2 regions of the Aphanothece sacrum FPU1 genome follow, and region 2 is predicted to be linked to the other one. Evidence: riboswitches for the same ligand, from Rfam matches in the RefSeq annotation. Region 2 holds a riboswitch; the other holds the start of a gene.

Region 1 (9,847 bases), on a different contig from region 2:
TTTTAAAATTAGCAGTCTATCATTTTGAGGCTTATGGATCAAAGGTTTTGACTTAGGATTAGAGGAAAAAATAGTCATTGAATATTCTTGAGTGAACCACCTTAAGTTTCTATTATCCCTTATTTTTTCAAATAAGTTAAGGAGTAATTTTGATTTAGGCTTATTATTGTTTTTATAACAAAAGTGTGTTAGATTAATTTAATTAAGATTTAACAGTTCACAGATAGCTATTCAAAATAACTCTATTGATTAAATATGATAACCCAAAATAAAATTCTATTATCTTTATCTTTGGCATTTAATTTAATTTTTATTTGTTTAACTATTATATTTATTGTGAGAAAAGGAGGATTTTCTTATATTTCTAAAAAATTAGAATTTTTAATGTCTTTTAATCAATCAGCAGAATTATTGTTTAACAGAAACAATCGTCGTAATAGTTATCAGACTAGCTATTATACGGCAAAAAATAAAATTTTTAAACAACTTCCTAACTCTGATCAAGAAATCATTTTAGTGGGAGATAGTTTAACAGATCAAGGAGAATGGTCGGAAATTTTACAAAATTATAACGTAATTAATCGAGGAATTAGCGGGGATACAACTGATGGAATTCTCAATAGAATTGATGAAATAATAGATGCTAAACCCAGAAAACTTTTTATTATGATTGGAACGAATGATATATGGAATGAACAGAAAACAGTTGATGAAGTTATTCTCAATTACCAGGAAATTCTTGATATTATTAAAACAAAATCTCCTCAAACGAGTGTGTATATTCAAAGTATTTTACCTGTCAATAATATTAATTATTCTCTCTCAATTGATAGTAATGATTTGAGTCCAATTAATGATAAACTAAAAAAACTAGCTCAAGAATTTAACTATCAATATATAGACTTATATTCCAACTTTATTGATACTTCAAATCAACTCAATTCTAATTATACTTATGATGGAGTTCACTTAAATGGCAAGGGTTATTTACTTTGGGGCAATCTCATTAAAAAATATGTTGAAAAATAGCTTAATATATTGCTATTTTTGGGTAAAGTAAGCTTTAAAATAAGAAGATTTTAGAAAATTATGATGACTATAATTTTCCGGTAATTCGGCTCCATTAAGATTCGTTTCTGTTAAATTAGAGCCTTTTAAATTGGCTCCTCTTAAATTAGCTTGACTTAAATTAGCTCCTCTTAAATTAGCTCCTCTTAAGTTAGCTTGACTTAAATTAGCTCCTCTTAAATTAGCTCCTTCTAGGTTAGCATAAGTGAGATTACTCCAACGTAAATCTACACGATCACCTATAATTTCTGTTAGATTAGCTCTGACTAAATAAGCTTGACATAAATGAGCTTGAATTAGTTGAGCATGAGTTAGATTAGCTCGATAAAAATAGGCTCCTTGTAACTCTGTCTCATATAATGTTGCTTGAGTAAGATCTGCTTCGCAAAAATTAGTTGCTATGGCATTAGCTTCACTTAAATTAGTTCGATTTAGATAAGCACAACTAAAATCAGCCCCTTTTAAATAAGTCTGTCTTAAAGAGGTTCCAATTAAATTAGCTTGACATAAATTAGCTCCTTGAAGATTAGCTTCACGCAAATTAGCCCCGATTAAATTAGCTCCTTGGAGGTTAGCATAACTAAGAATAGAACGGATAAGATTTACATTAGCTAGTTCCGCATTTTCTAGATTAGCTTCTTCTAGTTGTACCCCTTCAAGTTGTGAGCGACTTAAATTAACTTTAGATAAATAAGCTTGTTGTAAATTTCTGTTAGTTAAATCAAGCTCTGTGAGATCGGGTACAATTTTGGGGTTATGTTCTCGCCATGTTATCCATTTTGTCTTTCCTTGCTCTAGTAATATAAGATGTTCTAAATTAGCCATTTTTGTTATTATACCATAAATATCTCTTATTTTTAGCCTAGCAAAGAAGGGGACATATAGCAGAAGTTTCCAAGTGGTAGGGGCGGGTTTTTAGCAAAAGCCGATAATGATAACAAATATGTTAGATAAACCCGCCCTAGTTTAAGTCTCCAAGTAAAATATTGTCAATAGGAGAAAGGCTATATTTAACAACTTTATCCGTTAAAACTTGATAAGATTAGCACTTTTAAATCCTAAAAGATCATTTTTTTTCTAATTCATTCATTTCCATTTTATTCACCTCCTTTCCTAAACGAATTAATCCGGGAGAACAGTCAAAGCGATCAAGATGAATTTCAATAAAAGAGACACAATCAGTATTACTTTTCGCCTTGATCAAGGCTTCTTCTAGTTCCCCCTCTGTTGAAACTTCACAACTCCAACTTTCGCCAAAAATATGAGGTAATTCATGATATTTCCAAGGTTGAATATCATTGTATGGCCCATCATGAATTAATCTTTCAATAGTATAACCATCATTATTAAGTAAGAAAATAATTGGATTAAGTTTATGCCGAATAATGGTAGATAATTCTTGGGCTGTCATTTGAAATGCACCGTCTCCTACAAAAACAATAGGACGATGTTTTGGAGAGGCTAAAGCAGCCCCTAAACAAGCGGGAATTGAATAACCAATAGACAGATAAAAAGCTTGTCCAATAAACTCTGCTCCTTTGTGCATTAATAAATCAATGGTGGCAATAATCGCATCTCCAGTATCAGAAATAACGATAAAATCATCATCTAAAAAATGATTAATTCGTTCGTAAAATTTCTGAGATATTATTTTTTTATCTGGTTTAACTTCAAAGTTTTTTGTTAATAAATAAGAAGCTGGTTTAATGTCTAATGATTCATAATTTCGCGAAGTTAAATTATTCATTAATCCATCAATAAAATCTCCTAAATAAATAGGCTGATAAAAATGATTTTTTATTTTGACTTTTTCAGAATTAGCATTAATTAATTTTTGTGCATCAAGTTGAGCAGTATAAATGCCTAAATTCATATCAGACATAATCGCGCCAAGACATAAAATACAGTCAGAAGTTTCAATACGTTGACGGATAGATTCTCGACTTAATGCCCCAACATAATTACCAATAAATTGAGGATGTAACTCTGGAATACAGGATTTTCCTAGTAAAGTAGTGGCAATAGGATAGCCTGTTTTATCTAATAATTTTATCAATTTACTTTGCATCTGAAATCTATGAATTTCTACTCCAGATAAGATAACAGGTTTTTTTGCTTTTTCTAGTAAGGTAACAGCTTCTTCTACCGCTTCATTTAAAGCATTAATATCAGTTAATTCTTTGATGGGAAGTGAAATATCAACAGAAGGGGGACAAGGTTGATTGACTAAATCTGAAGGGATTTCAATGTAAACTGGTCGTTTATAATGGAGACAGGCAGCTAAGACTTGATCAATTTGTTTAGCAGCTTGACCTGGTTCAGTAATAATAACAGCCGCAACTGTCGCTTTTTCCATAATAGAAAATTGTAAATTATAATCTCCTGTTGTATGATGTAATAAGAGATGATTTCCTCTAACCGCATTATTAGGTCCGCCGCTAATTACCACTAAAGGAACTCGTTCTGCATAAGCTCCAACTACCGCATTAACTAAACTAAATCCTCCCACTCCATAGGTAATGCAAACAGCCCCTAATCCTTTGATTCTAGCATAAGCATCAGCAGCATATCCAGCATTAAGTTCATTACAGGTACAAATTAAATCAATTGGACTTTCAACAAAAACATCCATTAAGCTAAGAACATAATCACCTGGAACCCCAAAAATGTGATTAAGACCAAGTTCTTGTAACCGATTACACAAATATTGACCAACACTAATCATAAGACTATTCTAATCATATTTTTTTCTACTGTAACTTAAATTTTCAAAAAATGGTAAACTGTTTTGCATTTAAAATGCTTATTAAAAATTTGAGTATAAAGATGAAGGTTCTAGCGGACTTACTATCCTAAACTAATAATTAATAAAAGGCTAAAGCCTTATCCTATAAAAACAAAGTCCGACGAGCGCGGACTAAATTATAGATTGCCTACGCAACCTTTGTTTATATAGCTTAACTCTGAGCGAGTTAAAGTTTATTATTTGTGATAATTGAGCATAACTTGTCCGGTAAAACCTTATTTTTCTGACGAAGAAACACAAAGATTAGCAGAAAAATTTGTTAATCGGACTCAAGGAACAGAGTTAGAAAATCTATGGAATGAGAAATCTTACTTTCCGTGCTATTATACCTAAGCGAGCAGTTCTAGCGGGTAATAGTCGTTAGAAGTGATAGGGAAAGTTCGGTGTAAGTCCGACGCTGTTCCGCAACTGTGATGAGACTTTATTTCTTGGTCTTTAAGTCAGAAAACCTAGCAATATCGCGCCATCATTTTGATTAACTGGTGGCTCAATGATCAATTTTAAATCTATCTGCGAGGTACGGATGAGATTGAATGTTATGTCGAATTATCGATGGTTAAAAATTAGTTGTTTTATAACTCTTTTTTCTTGTTTAATGATAGGCGAAAAAACCCTAGCTCATCATGCTTTTGAAGGAAAAACGCCTACGAATTTATTTGAAGGATTTGTATCAGGATTAGCTCATCCTATTATTGGGTTAGATCATTTTGCTTTTGTGGTAGCTAGTGGATTATTAGGAGCAAGATTAAAACAAGGAATCTTAGTTCCTATTGTTTTTATTTTAGCAACTATGGCAGGAACTGGGATTCATTTACAAGAAATTAATTTACCTTTTGCTGAAGGAATTATTGCTGCTTCTGTGATTATTTTTGGCGGATTATTAACGGTTAAAAATGAGCGTCTAGATGCTTCTTATTGGTCTATGATGGTTGTATCGACTTTAGCCATGTTAGCAGGTATTTTTCATGGTTATGCCTATGGTGAATCCATTGTTGGCTCGGAAATGACTCCACTCATGGCTTATTTAGCTGGATTTGCTATGATTCAGTTAATTGTTGCTTTACTTGTATTTTTCGTCGGGAAGGTAATGTTTAAACAGGGTGAAAATAAAGCATTTTCTATTATTAGATTAATTGGGGTAGGAATTAGTGCTTTAGGGTTTGTCTTTTTAAGTGCTAATTTTGGTCATTAGTTATGATAGGCTGATTAGTAACATAGACATCTTGCCTGTGACAAGAAATCTGATACCTTGAAAGGTGCAGCTACCAAAACAAAGCCCGCCTGCGCGGGCTAATTTATTTGTTAATATTAATATTTTAGGAGTCAACGGCCGTTGACCCCTACTTAATCCTATAAGTAACGTGCGCAAAATTAATTAAACAACCAGGGCGGGTTTATTTAATTTTTTTGTAAGAATCATTGATTTATGTAAAAAACCCGCCCCTACAAATTTTATGTAATTAATTTTGTTTGACTACTTATTAATTAACTAAAATAACCTCTCCAAACCAATAATCTTTCATTTGTTCTGCTGTTACGATATCAAGACCAAATAAAGGATTACCTATCATAAACGCTTTATTTTTGGGATCAATTTTTAATAATGCAACCGCATGAGGAAACTGTTGACTCAGCCATCTTTGCTTAACATGAAGTAATGCAAGTTTATTTTGTTTGATTAATTCATCTAGGGTCATATCATAATGATAATCAGGATTTAATCCTAATTGTTCCATTGCGTTTATTTCTCCTAAAGTATTCGTTCCTAGTCGATTAGTTTGAGTTAACTTTACAACATCTTTTTCTACAATTTCGGGGTGTTTTCCACTGGTTCTGGCTAAAGTAGCAATACTAGCTGGCGCACAAGTTACAGTCGTACTTTGTAACACAACTCCATCACTCATTTTAAATTTTCCTACATCATTAGTGATGGGAGAGAACCAATAAAAAAGTAAGACTAAACAACCACTAATTGCTCCAATTCCTAATAATAATTGATTGCGGCGTTGACTTGATGAAATACCAGCTATTTCTAAACATAATAAAAAGCCAAAAATAAAACAACCAAATCCAAATAAGATTTCATCAAAATTGGCTTGAAGATGAAGTAAAAACATAATAGGAAAAATTTTAGGGGCGTGAGAATATAAATTCAAGCGATCAACTAAAATTAAGATAGTTAAAATAGCAGCAAGACCAAGAAAAACACCTCTAGCTTTTTTTTGATGTTTATCGAGAGCATTTTCTGCGGTGATGCCTTTTTGTGCTAGTTGATTTCCTAGAAATCCACCCATTCCTAATCCAATGATTCCAGCAATAATCAAATTTATCATAGTTATAATCTTCCTATTTTATTCTACGATAACTAAGAAAGTAATCAACTGTCAGGAGTAAAAATACGGAGGTGAATCATTAAATTTATCATACCTAATTCAGTTGAGTTAAGCTGTTTATGTAGAGACAATTCATATATAGCATTTCCATTTGAGATGTGGATTTGGAACGGGTATCTTTCCCGTCACAGGCTAGAAGTCTGTGCCACAAATGTTTATATGTCAAATGGAAACACTATATTGCTATAAGTTCTCCTGTGTTTAAATCCCAAACATGAATGATATTATCAAAACCTCCACTAGCTAATAATTGACGATTTTGGGTATCTTTCCAAGGACTAATGGCTAAACAACGCACAGAGTTTGTATGTTTATCTAAAGTATTAACTAACTTGAGATTTTGCCAATTAAATGTTGTTGAAGATGTTTGAACATCATTAATTACTTTTTTTTTACTCTCAGGTTCATTAGAAATTTTTGCGATATGATCAACAAGGGCTTTATTAACTGAAATAATTTGCTCAAGTTTAGAATTAATTTGTTGACGTTCTTTGGCAGCTATTTCTAATTTTTTTTCTAGTAATTTTTGTTTTTCTTGGAGAGAGTTAATTGTTTTTTGATAATCATTCTTAATTTTTAATATTTCTTGATTTAATTGAGTTAATTGAGATTCAATTTCCTCTTGTTCTATGTAATCTTTTGTGCTAAGAATAGCCCTACTATTACTAAAATCAAGGATTCCTAATTCTTCCAATTTCCACTGCTTACCATTAGCCATTAAAGAAAGTTTTGCAGGTTTAATTAATGAAAATTTTCGCGTCCCTATTTCTTCATATCCTTGACAAGTAAAAAGAGATTGAACTGTTTTTATTGAGTTAGCATTTATGCGAATATTATCTTTAGGAATTAACCAATAATTATTCTTTTCTGTGACAATTATCCAATAATTACCATTACTTACTTGTTCTAAATAAATACTTTCATTCGTTTGTCTTTGATAACTTTCCGGGGTTAAAGCAACTATAATAGCAAGATGACTTAAAATTTGGGGACTGTTATGATAAATATCAATTAATTCAGTTTCTGAAGCTTTAATACGAGAAATTTTAGGTAATTCCATCGCACCAGTTACCCGCGAAGCTTTAATCATTCCCCAAGGATGACTCCCTTGTTCTAAAGACTTGACAAGAGAGTTAAATTGAGTTTCTAATTGATTAAATCTCTCAACAATATTTTCCAAATTATTATCAGACAAACTTACCTCCTTTTTTAGCCACATTTAAGGGTTTTAAAGCCAAATTCTACTCCTTGGGGTGCAGGTGCGTCTTTATCTACTTTAACAATACAAGGGTCAATCTTTGGTTCACCTTGGTCAAATTTCCATGATTTTCCTGACCCGTCAGTTTTAATTGTAATAGATTTTAATTCTTTTAAAACATCTTGACGGGTGACATTTTCGGGAGACTTAGTAGCTTTTATTGCTTGAATAATTGCTTCTGCTGCATCAAAACTAGCTACAGTTCGCCAGTTAATATTTCCTCCCCATACTTTTTGAGATTTGTTAGTATAAGTATCACTAGGAGCGACAGGAACTACTAAATATAAATTATTTACATCATTGCCTCCTTGTTCAAGAGTTGTGGGAGAATAAAGCGCATCTCCTCCTAATAATTTAATATTGGTATTTGCTTTAAGCTTTTTGGCAATTCTAACAGCAATAGAAGTAGAATTAACACTCGGTAATAAAATCGCTGTATCTGCTTCATCTTTAATACTATTGACCGCTTTTTCAACATCAAAATCTTCAGCTTCAATACTAATTTTATTCATAATAGTTGCTGAAGTTAAAGCATTTTCTATTTCTTCGGTAAGACTTTTACTATAAACACTCTTTGAATCGTAAAAAATAACAATTTTCTTGGCATTTAATTTTTTTTCTGCATAATTGGCTAATATAGGAGCATTGGCCGCATCAGAAGGTACAGTACGAAAGAAAACTTTATGCTCACTTTTTTGATTAATTTCGTGTAAGCTAATAGCGGTACTTGTTGGTGAAATCATCGCTAATTGTTGTGTTTCATAAGTCGGCAATGCTTCTATGCTCGCATCACTAGAATTATGTCCAATTACCGCTAAAATATAGGGATTTTTACTAAGTTCTTGAGCGACAATAGGAGCAATTTTAGATTCATTTCCATCATTAACAATGACTATTTCTAGTAAGCGATTTTGAATTCCACCTGCTTCATTAACTTGGGTCTGAACATCAGCAATACCCCGCAAAATTTCTTGAGCAGATTTAGGTTTACTGACATCACCTTTACTCGGAACAACAACCGCAATAGTTAAAGGACAACCCTTATTTCCTGTGGTAAACTCTTGACGTGCTTGAGCATTATTACGGTAAATTTGGGGTTCAGGGTCAGTTCTAGCAGCATCAACCGCATAATCAAAAAAGGTCTTAGCTTGTTCGTAGTTTCCTATTTTAAATTTCTCAGTTCCTCGGTTAAGATCTATGTTAGGTTCTCCTTGAAAAAGACTTCTTTGTCCTAAACTAAATCTTTCTGGTTCTTGTGTGGGTTGAAATATCAAACATTCCTTAGTATCAGGAGTATTGTTATTTGAAATTGTTGGTTCCGGTGTTGGTTCCGGTGTTTTTTTATTAATAATAAAACCGTAAACCGCACCTCCTAAAATTCCTACACCTAATATTACTGCGCCTAAAACAATTGGTAAATTAGAATTATTCGTAGGTGATGTTGTCTTTTGTGTTGAAGAAGTCGAACCACTAGAAGTTTGTGGTTGACCAGTTGAATGAGGAGATGTTGCACCGCAGTCGATACACTCTAAACCGTCTTCGACAAAGCGTTCTTCATGGGGTTTATTAGATGGCCCCGTACATTTCCATTTCTTTTTTCCACCCATGATAATCAAGTTTATTAACAATATTTTATTAAGTATATAATATCTATCATAATTTTATGGTTCTACCGGACTTACTATGCTAAATTAATAATGAATAAAAGGCTAAAGCCTTATGCTATAGAAACGAAGTCCGACGAGCGCGGACTAAAGTCTAGGTTGCGTAGGCAACCTTTGTTTGTATAGCTTAACTCTTCAGAGTTAAAGTTCATTGTTTGTGATAATTTAACACACCTCGTTCCTCTAACACCCACTGTCCATTTCCTCCTGACACTTTCCCTGGTTTAACCAGTTGAAAGTTTTTGGGATTTGAGTTATCTTTTTTATAATCCTCACACTTAAATAATACTTCAACTGATGTCATATCGTTTGTATTTAGTGCGTCTTCTTTGGGGACAAGATACAAGTTACCCTGAATATTCACTATCCAATATTTAGATGGACTCTGTTCAGTCAAAATAGGTTTCTTCCCACTTCCAGTACGACTGCTTTCAATACTTGTAGATTCGGTTGAAACAGAAATTAGTCCGTTATCATACTTAAGTAATTTATTATCATTATAAATAGAAATTAACTCTTGTTCATTCGTAATTGTTGCTTTTTTAGTAGCAAGTGCAGACGTTGATGAATAATGTCCTGAACCATTATTAGGGAGTGAATCGCTTTGTCGGGATGGAAAATTTGAAGGAGTTTGATTATTTGAGTACAATTTTTCTTG
Region 2 (9,847 bases):
TTCGTTAAGCAAATCATCCCCCCAAAGTGAAACCATACGAGTTAGATAATAACTATAATTATCTTCGGGAAAATTATCAATATTTGGATAAGCTAGGGTCAATAATTCTAACATGATTTTCAATCAGATTGTTATTTAGCATCGGATGTATCTAATATGCTTTATTAGTTCATCTTCTTCAGTGATGGAAATCCTATTTAAATCGTGATTTTAATCATAATGTGTAGGGGTCAAACACAGGCAAGATGCTTGTGCCACCTTGACCCCTACCAATAGATTTAGAGTTTAGTCCCTTACATCCCAGGAAGATTTAAACCACTGGTGAGTTCTTCCATTTTTGAGCGCATGGTATCAGTAGACTCAACATAAGCAGCTTTCATCGCTTCTGTTACCAAATTAGCCAAAGACTCAGCACCTTTTTCTAAAGCTTCTGGGGCAATAGTAACGCCACGAGGTTCTTGGTTGCCACTCATAACCACTTTGACCAGTCCATCCTCGCTACTACCCTCAATCTCCATTTGTTCTAATTCTTCTTGAAGTTTTTGCGCCCCAGCTTGAACCTGTTGCGCCTTTTGAAAAGCTTCTTGAAGTTCTTTAATTTTTCCTAATCCAAATCCTGCCATAAGTCTTTAATGGTATTTTTAATGATAATTAACCAGAGTCTCACAAGAAGACTCCATTTGTTAATCTTAATCTTTCTTTGTCCTTTGTTACCATTTTAGAGAACAGAAAACTCCCCAAGAATTTTAACTTCAGGCTCTAATAAAACAGACCAACGGGACTCTACTTGTTCCTGAACATGATGAATTAGCCGAAAAATGTCTTCAGCCGTTGCCTGACCACAATTAAGAATAAAATTAGCATGACGTTGAGACACTTCCGCATCTCCAAGACGATAACCTTTAAGTCCTAATTCTTCAATTAACCAACCGGCCGCATGGGGAGTGGGATTACGAAAAACACTGCCACAACTAGGCTTATCATAGGGTTGAGAACTTTTACGCTGTTGTAAATTATTCTGGGTGGTAGCCATCACTTCTTCCCTAGTAAACCCAGGTTGCAGTTGAAACGTTGCTTCAATCACCAAACGTTGATCTCCTTGTAAGGCAGAAGTACGATAACTGTAATTGAGTTGTTCTGGGGTCAAAGTTGCTACGGTTCCATTGGGAGAGACAACCAGCGCACTGACTAAACAATCAGCCGCAGATTGATTGTGAGCCCCGGCATTCATCACCACCGCACCGCCAACGGTTCCAGGGATACCTACAGCCCATTCTAAGCCACGCCAACCCAGTTTAGCTACTTGCCAAGCTACCTTTGCTATGGGTTCCCCTGCCGCCACTGTAATGCGTGCTGAGTCCATATCCACTTGCCGATGACGTAAATGGCGGGTACTCAAAACCAATCCATCAATACCGCGATCGCTAATCAGTAGATTAGAACCAGCCCCTAAGAGCATCAGAGGTAAATCTTGTTGTTGAAACCAGTCGAAGGTAGCTTGTAAATCTTCCCAAGTGCGGGGGGCCGCATACCATTCGGCTTTTCCTCCCACCCGATAGGAAGTATGGGAGGCTAGAGAAACATTAGGATAAATATGGTAATCACTGGCACACAGTTGGATAGGAGACAATGGGGGGCAGGATAAACTTAGGCTCATGGGCTTAATGACAAGTAGGAGAGGTCAACTGAAAGGGAGGACTGATAATCAAGAGAATTGTTTCCCAAGTTTTCGCTTAAAACTCGGAAAATTTTCCTTGGTTTAACGTAATATTGCCATTAAGAAGGATCGTAACTGGCTATTACTTGGGGGATAATTTGATTGAGATTACCCGCTCCCAGAAACAGAACTAAATCCCCTGATTGGAGAATTTCTGGCAATAATTGGGTTAAACTCGATAAATCGGGTTCGTAAATGACTTGAGAGTGATGTTGTTTAACTGCTTCGGCCACATCTTGACCTTGGAGATGAGAAATATTAGCTTCTCCGGCACTATAAATGTCCGTTAAGATGACCAAATCGGCCGCTTTGAAGGACGTAGCAAAATCCTCTAAAAAGGTCATAGTGCGAGTATAACGATGAGGCTGGAAGATAGCTACGACACGAGAGGAAGACTCAGAGCCTAATTTTGAACGAGCGGCTGAGAGAGTGGCTTGGATTTCGCTGGGATGGTGAGCATAATCATCAATAAAAGTAATTCCGTTACATTCTCCCCGAAACTCAAAGCGTCGTTTTGCTCCTTCAAATGACTCTAACCCTTGGGCAATGACATCAAACTCCAGTCCTAGCTTACGTCCAACCGCGATCGCAGCTAAGGCATTACTAACATTATGTTCTCCAGGAATGGTTAGGTGCATTTGACCTAAATACTGGCCCCATTCCCAAACATCGGCTGTTGTACCATTGACATCATAGGTAATATTTTTAACGGTATAATCAGCTTGTTTAGCAGGATCAAGACTGTAAGTAATCGTAGGATTTAATTGAGTGCTGATCCGTTCACAATCTAGACATCCCACTAGAATGTCACATTGAGACTCAAACACCTGAAAAATTTTCACCACATCTTCCAAACTTTCATAGTGATCAGGGTGATCGAGTTCAATATTAGTCACTACTCCAATATTAGGCCAATGTTTAGTTAACGAACCATCGGACTCATCTGCTTCAGCTACCAAATAATCCCCATTACCTAAACGGGCGTTTCCATCCCAGGCGGTCACTTCTCCTCCCACAATGATAGTAGGATCGAGTCCCCCCACCAACAGTACATAACCGATTAAACTGCTGGTGGTGGTTTTACCATGAGTACCAGCTACACCAATACTTTTATAATCTTTAATTAAAGCCGCCAAAACATCAGAACGGTGAAAAACCGGACAGCCTTTTTCTACGGCCGCCGTATATTCTGAATTATTTTGAGCGATGGCCGTTGAACAAATAACTTGAGGTAAAGGATCAGTACAAATTCCATCAAGAGGCTGAAAAAATTCTAAATTAGTTGGTTCTTGGCGGCTAAAGATGTGAGTTCCCACCGCTTCTAATCGTTCTGTAATATGACTTGACCGTAAATCGGAACCAGAGACTCGAATCTGACGCTTGGCTAGGACATAGGCCAAGGCTGACATTCCGATTCCGCCGATACCAATGAAATGGAAAGGTCTTCCGCTAAAATCTACCGTTTTCACCGTTGCATCTCCTCACACACCACACTATTTAGAGTAAAACGTTTTAGTGAACTGTCCCGACGCTGACGCAAGCGTACAGCGAAAATGGGCTTCTTATTCAACAGATATTGATTACGGGTTATGATATCAAAAACTGACCCGTTAATCATTAAGATAGGCCCATTTGCTTAAATAGGCAAAAAAAAATTATGGTTTGGGTATTAATAATTTTCAGTCTTTAGGGTATGATTGGGGTCATTAATAATGTTTTAATTGATTTAAGTAAGACACAGAGGGCAAGAAGCAGTGATTAGAGTAGCAATCAATGGGTTTGGGCGTATTGGACGTAATTTTTTACGGTGCTGGTTAGGACGGGAAAATAGTCAGTTGGATTTAGTAGGGATTAATGATACCTCTGATCCAGCAACTAATGCCCACCTGTTGAAATATGATTCGATGCTCGGCAAATTAAATGCTGACATCCAGGCAGACGAAAATTCCCTGATTGTTAATGGCAAAACCATCAAGTGTGTTTCTGATCGTAACCCCTTAAACTTGCCTTGGGCGGAGTGGGGCGTTGATTTGATCATTGAAGCTACTGGGGTTTTTATTACGGATGAAGGGGCTTCTAAACATATCTTGGCTGGGGCCAAGAAAGTCTTGATCACCGCTCCTGGTAAGGGTGCTAATATAGGTACTTTCGTTGTTGGTGTTAACCACGAAGACTACGATCACGACAAATTCAACATTATCAGTAATGCTAGTTGTACCACCAACTGTTTAGCTCCTGTGGTTAAAGTCCTGCATGAGAACTTCGGTATCATTAAAGGTACTATGACCACTACTCACAGTTATACTGGAGATCAACGTATTCTCGATGCTAGTCACAGAGATTTACGTCGGGCGCGGGCGGCGGCGGTTAATATTGTTCCTACTTCTACCGGTGCTGCTAAAGCGGTTGCTTTGGTTATTCCTGAAATGAAAGGCAAATTAAATGGAATCGCTATGCGGGTTCCTACTCCTAATGTTTCTGTCGTAGATTTAGTAGTGCAAGTTGAAAAAAGCACTATTGCTGAACAAGTCAATGAAGTGTTAAAAGAGGCGGCTGAAGGAAAAATGAAGGGTATTCTTGAATACAATGATTTACCTTTAGTTTCTTCTGACTATCGCGGAACTGATTCTTCTTCTATCATTGATGCTAGTCTCACCTTGGTTATGGGTGGGGATATGGTTAAAGTGATTGCTTGGTATGACAACGAATGGGGTTATTCTCAACGGGTTGTTGACTTAGCTGAAGTTGTTGCTCAAAAGTGGAAATAATCGACTTAGTGCGGTAAATTATCTATACCTGAAACTTATCCCCCGTACTTTAAATCGGGGGTTTTTTTCAACAATGAACAATAGACATCTCCAAAAACAAAGATTTCACTGCGATGCTACAAGGGTTTGAGGTTAATTTCTGGAGATGTCTAATGGACAATGGATAATGGATAATTCATAATTCATAATGGACAATGGATAATTCATAATTCATAATGGATAATTCATAATTCATAATTCATAATTCATAATGTCTGTTTCTCTACCTCCTATTGTTCAAATTAGTCCTATACGTTGGATATACAAAAATCTATTTAGCACTTGGTATAACAGTCTTTTAACAGTTATTAGTCTGTTATTTGTATATTGGATAAGTTCAACTTTTTTGATTTGGGCCTTTACTCTAGCTCAATGGGGAGTCATTGGCGCAAATTTACGCTTATTTTTTGTTGGTCAATATCCCGTCGAATTATTATGGCGAACTTGGACAACTTTGGCGATTATTATGGGTTTAGGAGGTTTATCTTGGGGTCTATTAATTCGTAGTCAACCTCTATTTAATCTTATTAATTTAACCATTTTAGGAATTTTAGCAGCTTTGTCTATTTTTGTCGCTATTCCTGTCGGTATTCTGGCCACTCTTAAACTGCTAGGAATGCTAATTTTATTAGTTTTTATAGCATTTTTTGCACAAAAATTAGGTGAAAAAATTCCCACTCTAGTCACTTGGTTATCATTAATTTGGTTATCAAGTTTTTTTATTATTCTCTGGTTATTAGAAGGCGGATTATTTTTACGAACAGTTAGATTAGATGAATTTAGCGGCTTAATGCTTACGCTTTTAGTCTCTGTTGTCAGTATTGTTTTATCCTTTCCTTTTGGGGTTTTATTAGCATTAGGAAGACAAAGTTCTTTACCCGTAATTCGTTGGTTATCTATTGCTTATATTGAATTAATCCGCGCTTTACCTTTAATTGGTATTTTGTTTATGGCTCAAGTCATGTTACCTTTGATTTTACCCGAAGGAGTGCGTCTAGAAAGGGTTGTAAGAGCGATGGCTGGTGTTACTTTATTTAGTGCAGCTTACTTAGCAGAAAATGTGCGCGGGGGGTTACAATCCGTTCCTAAAGGACAAATAGAAGCAGCTAAAGCTTTAGGTTTAAATAGTGTTTTTGTTTTGACTTTTATCGTTTTACCCCAAGCATTAAAAGCAGTTATTCCTAGCATTGTGGGACATTTTATTAGTTTATTTAAAGATACTTCCTTATTAGCTATTGTGGGATTAGTAGATTTATTAGGAATATCTCAATCGATTTTAGGTAATCCTAAATTTATCGGTCGTTATGCCGAAGTTTATTTATTCATAGCAATTATTTATTGGGTATTTTGTTATTCTATGTCTTGGGTAAGTCGTCAGTTAGAAAAAACATAAAATAACGGTTCTACTTTACTCTTAAACCCGCGTAGGCGGGTTTTGTGTTTATAGCTTAACCCTTAAGGGTTTAAGTTTATTATTTTGGTTTTGAGTAGGTGGGAATAAATATAGAAATTATGGCACTACAAAATCCTTTTAGCTTAAAAGAAGGCGATATTTTACCGATTCAAGTATTGTTCCAAGGGACATTAATTAATAATCCCTTAGTTGAATATTTAGGGCAAACAATTAGTGTTAGTAATAATGGAATAGCATTGATTCCCATTGGTGCATCAGGATTGCAAGTTATTGAAGCAAGTTATACTGATCCTAACTCCAACAATCCACCGATTTCTTATGCAGCAACCTTGACCGCACAATCAGTTCTCGAACCCCAATCTTTAGGATTATTAACAGCAACAACGGCCTTAGGAATCAGTCAAATTTTGAATCGTCGAATGAAAAAGAAAGCTTAACAATTGCTATCGTCAATAATCAGTAAAATGGAAAGAATCAAGGGTTCTGATGGGGAACAGCCATCAGAGGTAACGGGGAAAACTCGGTGTAAGTCCGATACTGTCCCGCAACTGTGATTTTAAGATCAGTTATGAATCTTTTAATAACTGAGTGAAAGAGTCAGGATGCCCACCCTATTGTTAACTGTTGTCACTCATCTGCGAGGTATAGATGATCACTCAAGCGTTTGCTTCCCCAACAGGGGAAATATTGCCCCCATTGCCCCTAAAACGACCTCTATTGATGATTGGTCATGGAACTAGGGATCTCGATGGTAAACAAGCTTTTCTCGATTTTGTTGAAGCTTATCAAGCTTTAGATACGTCTCGTCCGGTTATTCCCTGCTTCTTAGAATTAACAGAACCTTTGATACAAGAAGGGATTAAAGAATGTGTCGCTGCAGGTTTTACAGAAATGACGGCCCTACCCATACTATTATTTGCGGCCCGTCATACGAAATTTGATGTCACCAATGCTTTAGATCACGCTAAACAACATTATCCCGGACTAAAGTTCCATTATGGACGACATTTTGGCAATACACCTCTGCTATTAGACCTTTGGCGATCGCGTTTAGCACAACTAGACACAGTAACCATCCCACCGGAAGATACAGTATTATTAATTGTGGGTAGAGGTTCGAGTGATCCCGATGCTAATAGTGATGTCTATAAATTTTCACGTTTGTTGTGGGAAGGAAGTCATTATCGCACAGTAGAAACCTGTTTTATTGGTATTACTCATCCCCGTTTAGAAGAAGGGTTTGAACGGGCCCGACTTTATCAACCAAAACGCATTATTGTGTTGCCTCATTTCTTGTTTACGGGGGCCTTAGTTAAGAAGATTTTTGAGATTTCAGCCCAACAACAAGGGCAGTATCCAGACATTGAATTGATTAATTTGCCTGAAATTGGTTTTACCTCTGAACTGTTTTCTATTGTACGAGAACGGGAAATTGAAAGTCAACTGGGACAAACTCAGATGAATTGTGAAATGTGTAAATTCCGTCTCGTATCAGCTTCTGAGAATCATTCTCATGATCATCACCATCATCATGATCACCCTCATTCTCATGAACCGGAAGATCCCTATGCCAATGTAGACAAATATCATCGAAAAATTTGGCAAGTTCCTTAAGGATAAGGAGACTTTTGTCGGGGTAATTCATGAATTACCTCTGTAGGTTGGGTTGAGGAACGAAACCCAACTTACAATCTATGATCTAACTTGATTTTTAAATTCATAGATAAATAATTGAGTATTGAATAATTTGTGAAACTGCCATCTTGCCTGTTATTTTTCATTAAAGATTATATTTTATTAATTAACCCGATTTGGTGTTGACGAAAACCCCCACTCAAGGTAGATAATAAAAGCAGCGTAATATTTTTTTAATAATCAGGCCATGAACTCCTCTTTTCTCCCACCCGAAGATTTACCCCCTCCCGTCCCCATTGACTATCCTTTACGACGCAAACTCGATGAAGTCGTCAGTAAATATTTTTACCAAACCTGCGATAGTCACACACAACGAGTATTATCTCAATGTGGATGGTATCTAACCACTTGTAACACCGCTTTAACCTTAGTAATTATTTGTCCAGATTCTCGCAGTAATTGGGAAGTTTTACAATATCTTCCCTCCTGTGGTAAATACTTAAAAGAATTTGCAAATCTTGCCAAAATTCGAGTATATCCCGCACCAGGAGAAGGAACTGCTATGGAAGTTTGGGCAGGAGGACAAATCGCTTATCAAAATTAGTTTAAGCTAGAGATTAAACTAACAATTAAATAGGAATGTTAAGCGTTAAACAAGAAACCCTATCAATGGTAACACGGGACGGAATTCGCCTGGATGCGGATATTTATTGTCCTGATAGTTCTGAATCTTTTCCTGTCTTGTTGATGCGGCAACCTTACGGAAGAAAAATTGCTTCAACAGTAGTTTATGCTCATCCTATTTGGTATGCTTCCCAAGGGTATATTGTAGTTATTCAAGATGTACGGGGACGGGGAACATCTGAAGGAGAATTTGAACTTTTTACCGATGAAATAGAAGATGGATTAGATACTATTAATTGGGTTTCTCAACTTCCAAAAAGTACAGGAAAAGTGGGAATGTATGGTTTTTCCTATCAAGGGATGACCCAATTATATGCAGCTTCTGGTAATCATAAAGCCTTAAAAACAATTTGTCCTGCTATGATCGCTTATGATTTATACAGCGATTGGGCCTATGAAAATGGGGCTTTTTGTTTACAAGGAAATCTAGGATGGGCGATTCAACTAGCGGCAGAAACTGCTAGATTACAGGGGGATACTATCGCCTTTCAAAAATTATATCAGGCCTCTCGTAATTTACCTTTATATGATCCCATTCCTGCTAATCCAAATCTTTTACGAGAAGTAGCGCAAAATTCCTTTTATCATGATTGGTTAAATCATCCCTATCCTGATGATTATTGGGGAAATTTATCTCCTAAAAATCTCCTGCAAATGACCGATTTACCCATGTTACATATTGGAGGATGGTTTGATACTTATTTACGAGGTACACTCAATCTTTATAAGGCAATGGTAAGTCGGAGTCAATTTCCTCAACATTTGATGATTGGCCCTTGGGGTCATCTTCCTTGGAGTCAAAAAGTTGGCTCTATTAATTATAGCAAAGAAGCGATTAGTTATGTCGATAAATATCAAATTCAATGGTTTGATTATTTTCTAAAAAACAAAAAAACTACCTTGATAAATTCTCCTTCTGTTAGCTTATTTGAAATGGGAACTAATCAATGGAGATATTTTGATTCATTTCCTAATAATCTTCATAATTCTTATTATTTATTTAGCCAAGGATTGGCTAGTATTAGAGAAGATGACGGACAATTAATAGAGTCTCCCCCAATAGAATCAAGTAGAGATATTATCGTTCATGACCCTTGGCGACCTGTTCCATCTTTAGGAGGTCATGCTAGTATACCATCAGGATCATTTGACCGTTCTGATATTGATTGCCGTTCCGATGTTTTAACTTATACATCTGAACCGTTAAGGGAATATTTATCAATTATTGGTGAAATTTTTCTTGAGTTATATTGTACGGCTGATACTCCAAGTTTTGACTTATGTGCAGTGTTATCTCAAGTTTATCCTGATGGGAGAGTTTATAATTTTACTCAAGGATATATTCGGGTTGACTCTGATGAAGTTCCTATTAAAATTCCTTTGCAAGCAACTTGTATAAGAATTGAGGCAGGAAATTGTTTAAGATTAAGTTTAAGTGGTGCTTTTTTTCCGGCTTATCCTATCAATACAGGAACAGAAAAATTGCCTAATGAAGAGCGATTAATTGATGCTACAATTATTACATTAACGGTCAATTGTGGCGGTAATAAATCTTCTCAAATTATACTATAAATTATGGTTCTATCGGAC

The links. A riboswitch is a leader RNA that binds a small molecule or an ion and turns the genes downstream of it on or off. The one in region 2 is predicted to bind cobalamin.
Region 1: it holds a riboswitch for cobalamin, as region 2 does, so the genes downstream of both, AsFPU1_RS00935 (HupE/UreJ family protein) here and AsFPU1_RS22000 (sirohydrochlorin chelatase) in region 2, are expected to answer to the same signal.

What each region holds. Positions count from the first base shown of each region.
Region 1 covers NZ_BDQK01000001.1:192,558-202,404, forward strand. The annotation lists gene AsFPU1_RS00915 (ABC transporter ATP-binding protein) at 1-78, opposite strand, end outside; gene AsFPU1_RS00920 (GDSL-type esterase/lipase family protein) at 256-1,029, shown strand; gene AsFPU1_RS00925 (pentapeptide repeat-containing protein) at 1,042-1,893, opposite strand; gene AsFPU1_RS00930 (alpha-keto acid decarboxylase family protein) at 2,135-3,793, opposite strand; cobalamin riboswitch at 4,202-4,345, shown strand; gene AsFPU1_RS00935 (HupE/UreJ family protein) at 4,413-5,066, shown strand; gene AsFPU1_RS00940 (cysteine peptidase family C39 domain-containing protein) at 5,356-6,207, opposite strand; gene AsFPU1_RS00945 (WD40 repeat domain-containing protein) at 6,443-7,462, opposite strand; gene AsFPU1_RS00950 (ABC transporter substrate-binding protein) at 7,477-9,132, opposite strand; gene AsFPU1_RS00955 (hypothetical protein) at 9,338-9,847, opposite strand, start outside.
Region 2 covers NZ_BDQK01000017.1:418,329-428,175, forward strand. The annotation lists gene AsFPU1_RS21965 (hypothetical protein) at 1-114, opposite strand, end outside; gene AsFPU1_RS21970 (YbaB/EbfC family nucleoid-associated protein) at 294-623, opposite strand; gene murB (UDP-N-acetylmuramate dehydrogenase) at 719-1,657, opposite strand; gene murC (UDP-N-acetylmuramate--L-alanine ligase) at 1,777-3,186, opposite strand; gene AsFPU1_RS21985 (type I glyceraldehyde-3-phosphate dehydrogenase) at 3,472-4,485, shown strand; gene AsFPU1_RS21990 (amino acid ABC transporter permease) at 4,736-5,917, shown strand; gene AsFPU1_RS21995 (DUF4198 domain-containing protein) at 6,037-6,375, shown strand; cobalamin riboswitch at 6,399-6,566, shown strand; gene AsFPU1_RS22000 (sirohydrochlorin chelatase) at 6,587-7,552, shown strand; gene AsFPU1_RS22005 (hypothetical protein) at 7,821-8,177, shown strand; gene AsFPU1_RS22010 (CocE/NonD family hydrolase) at 8,213-9,829, shown strand.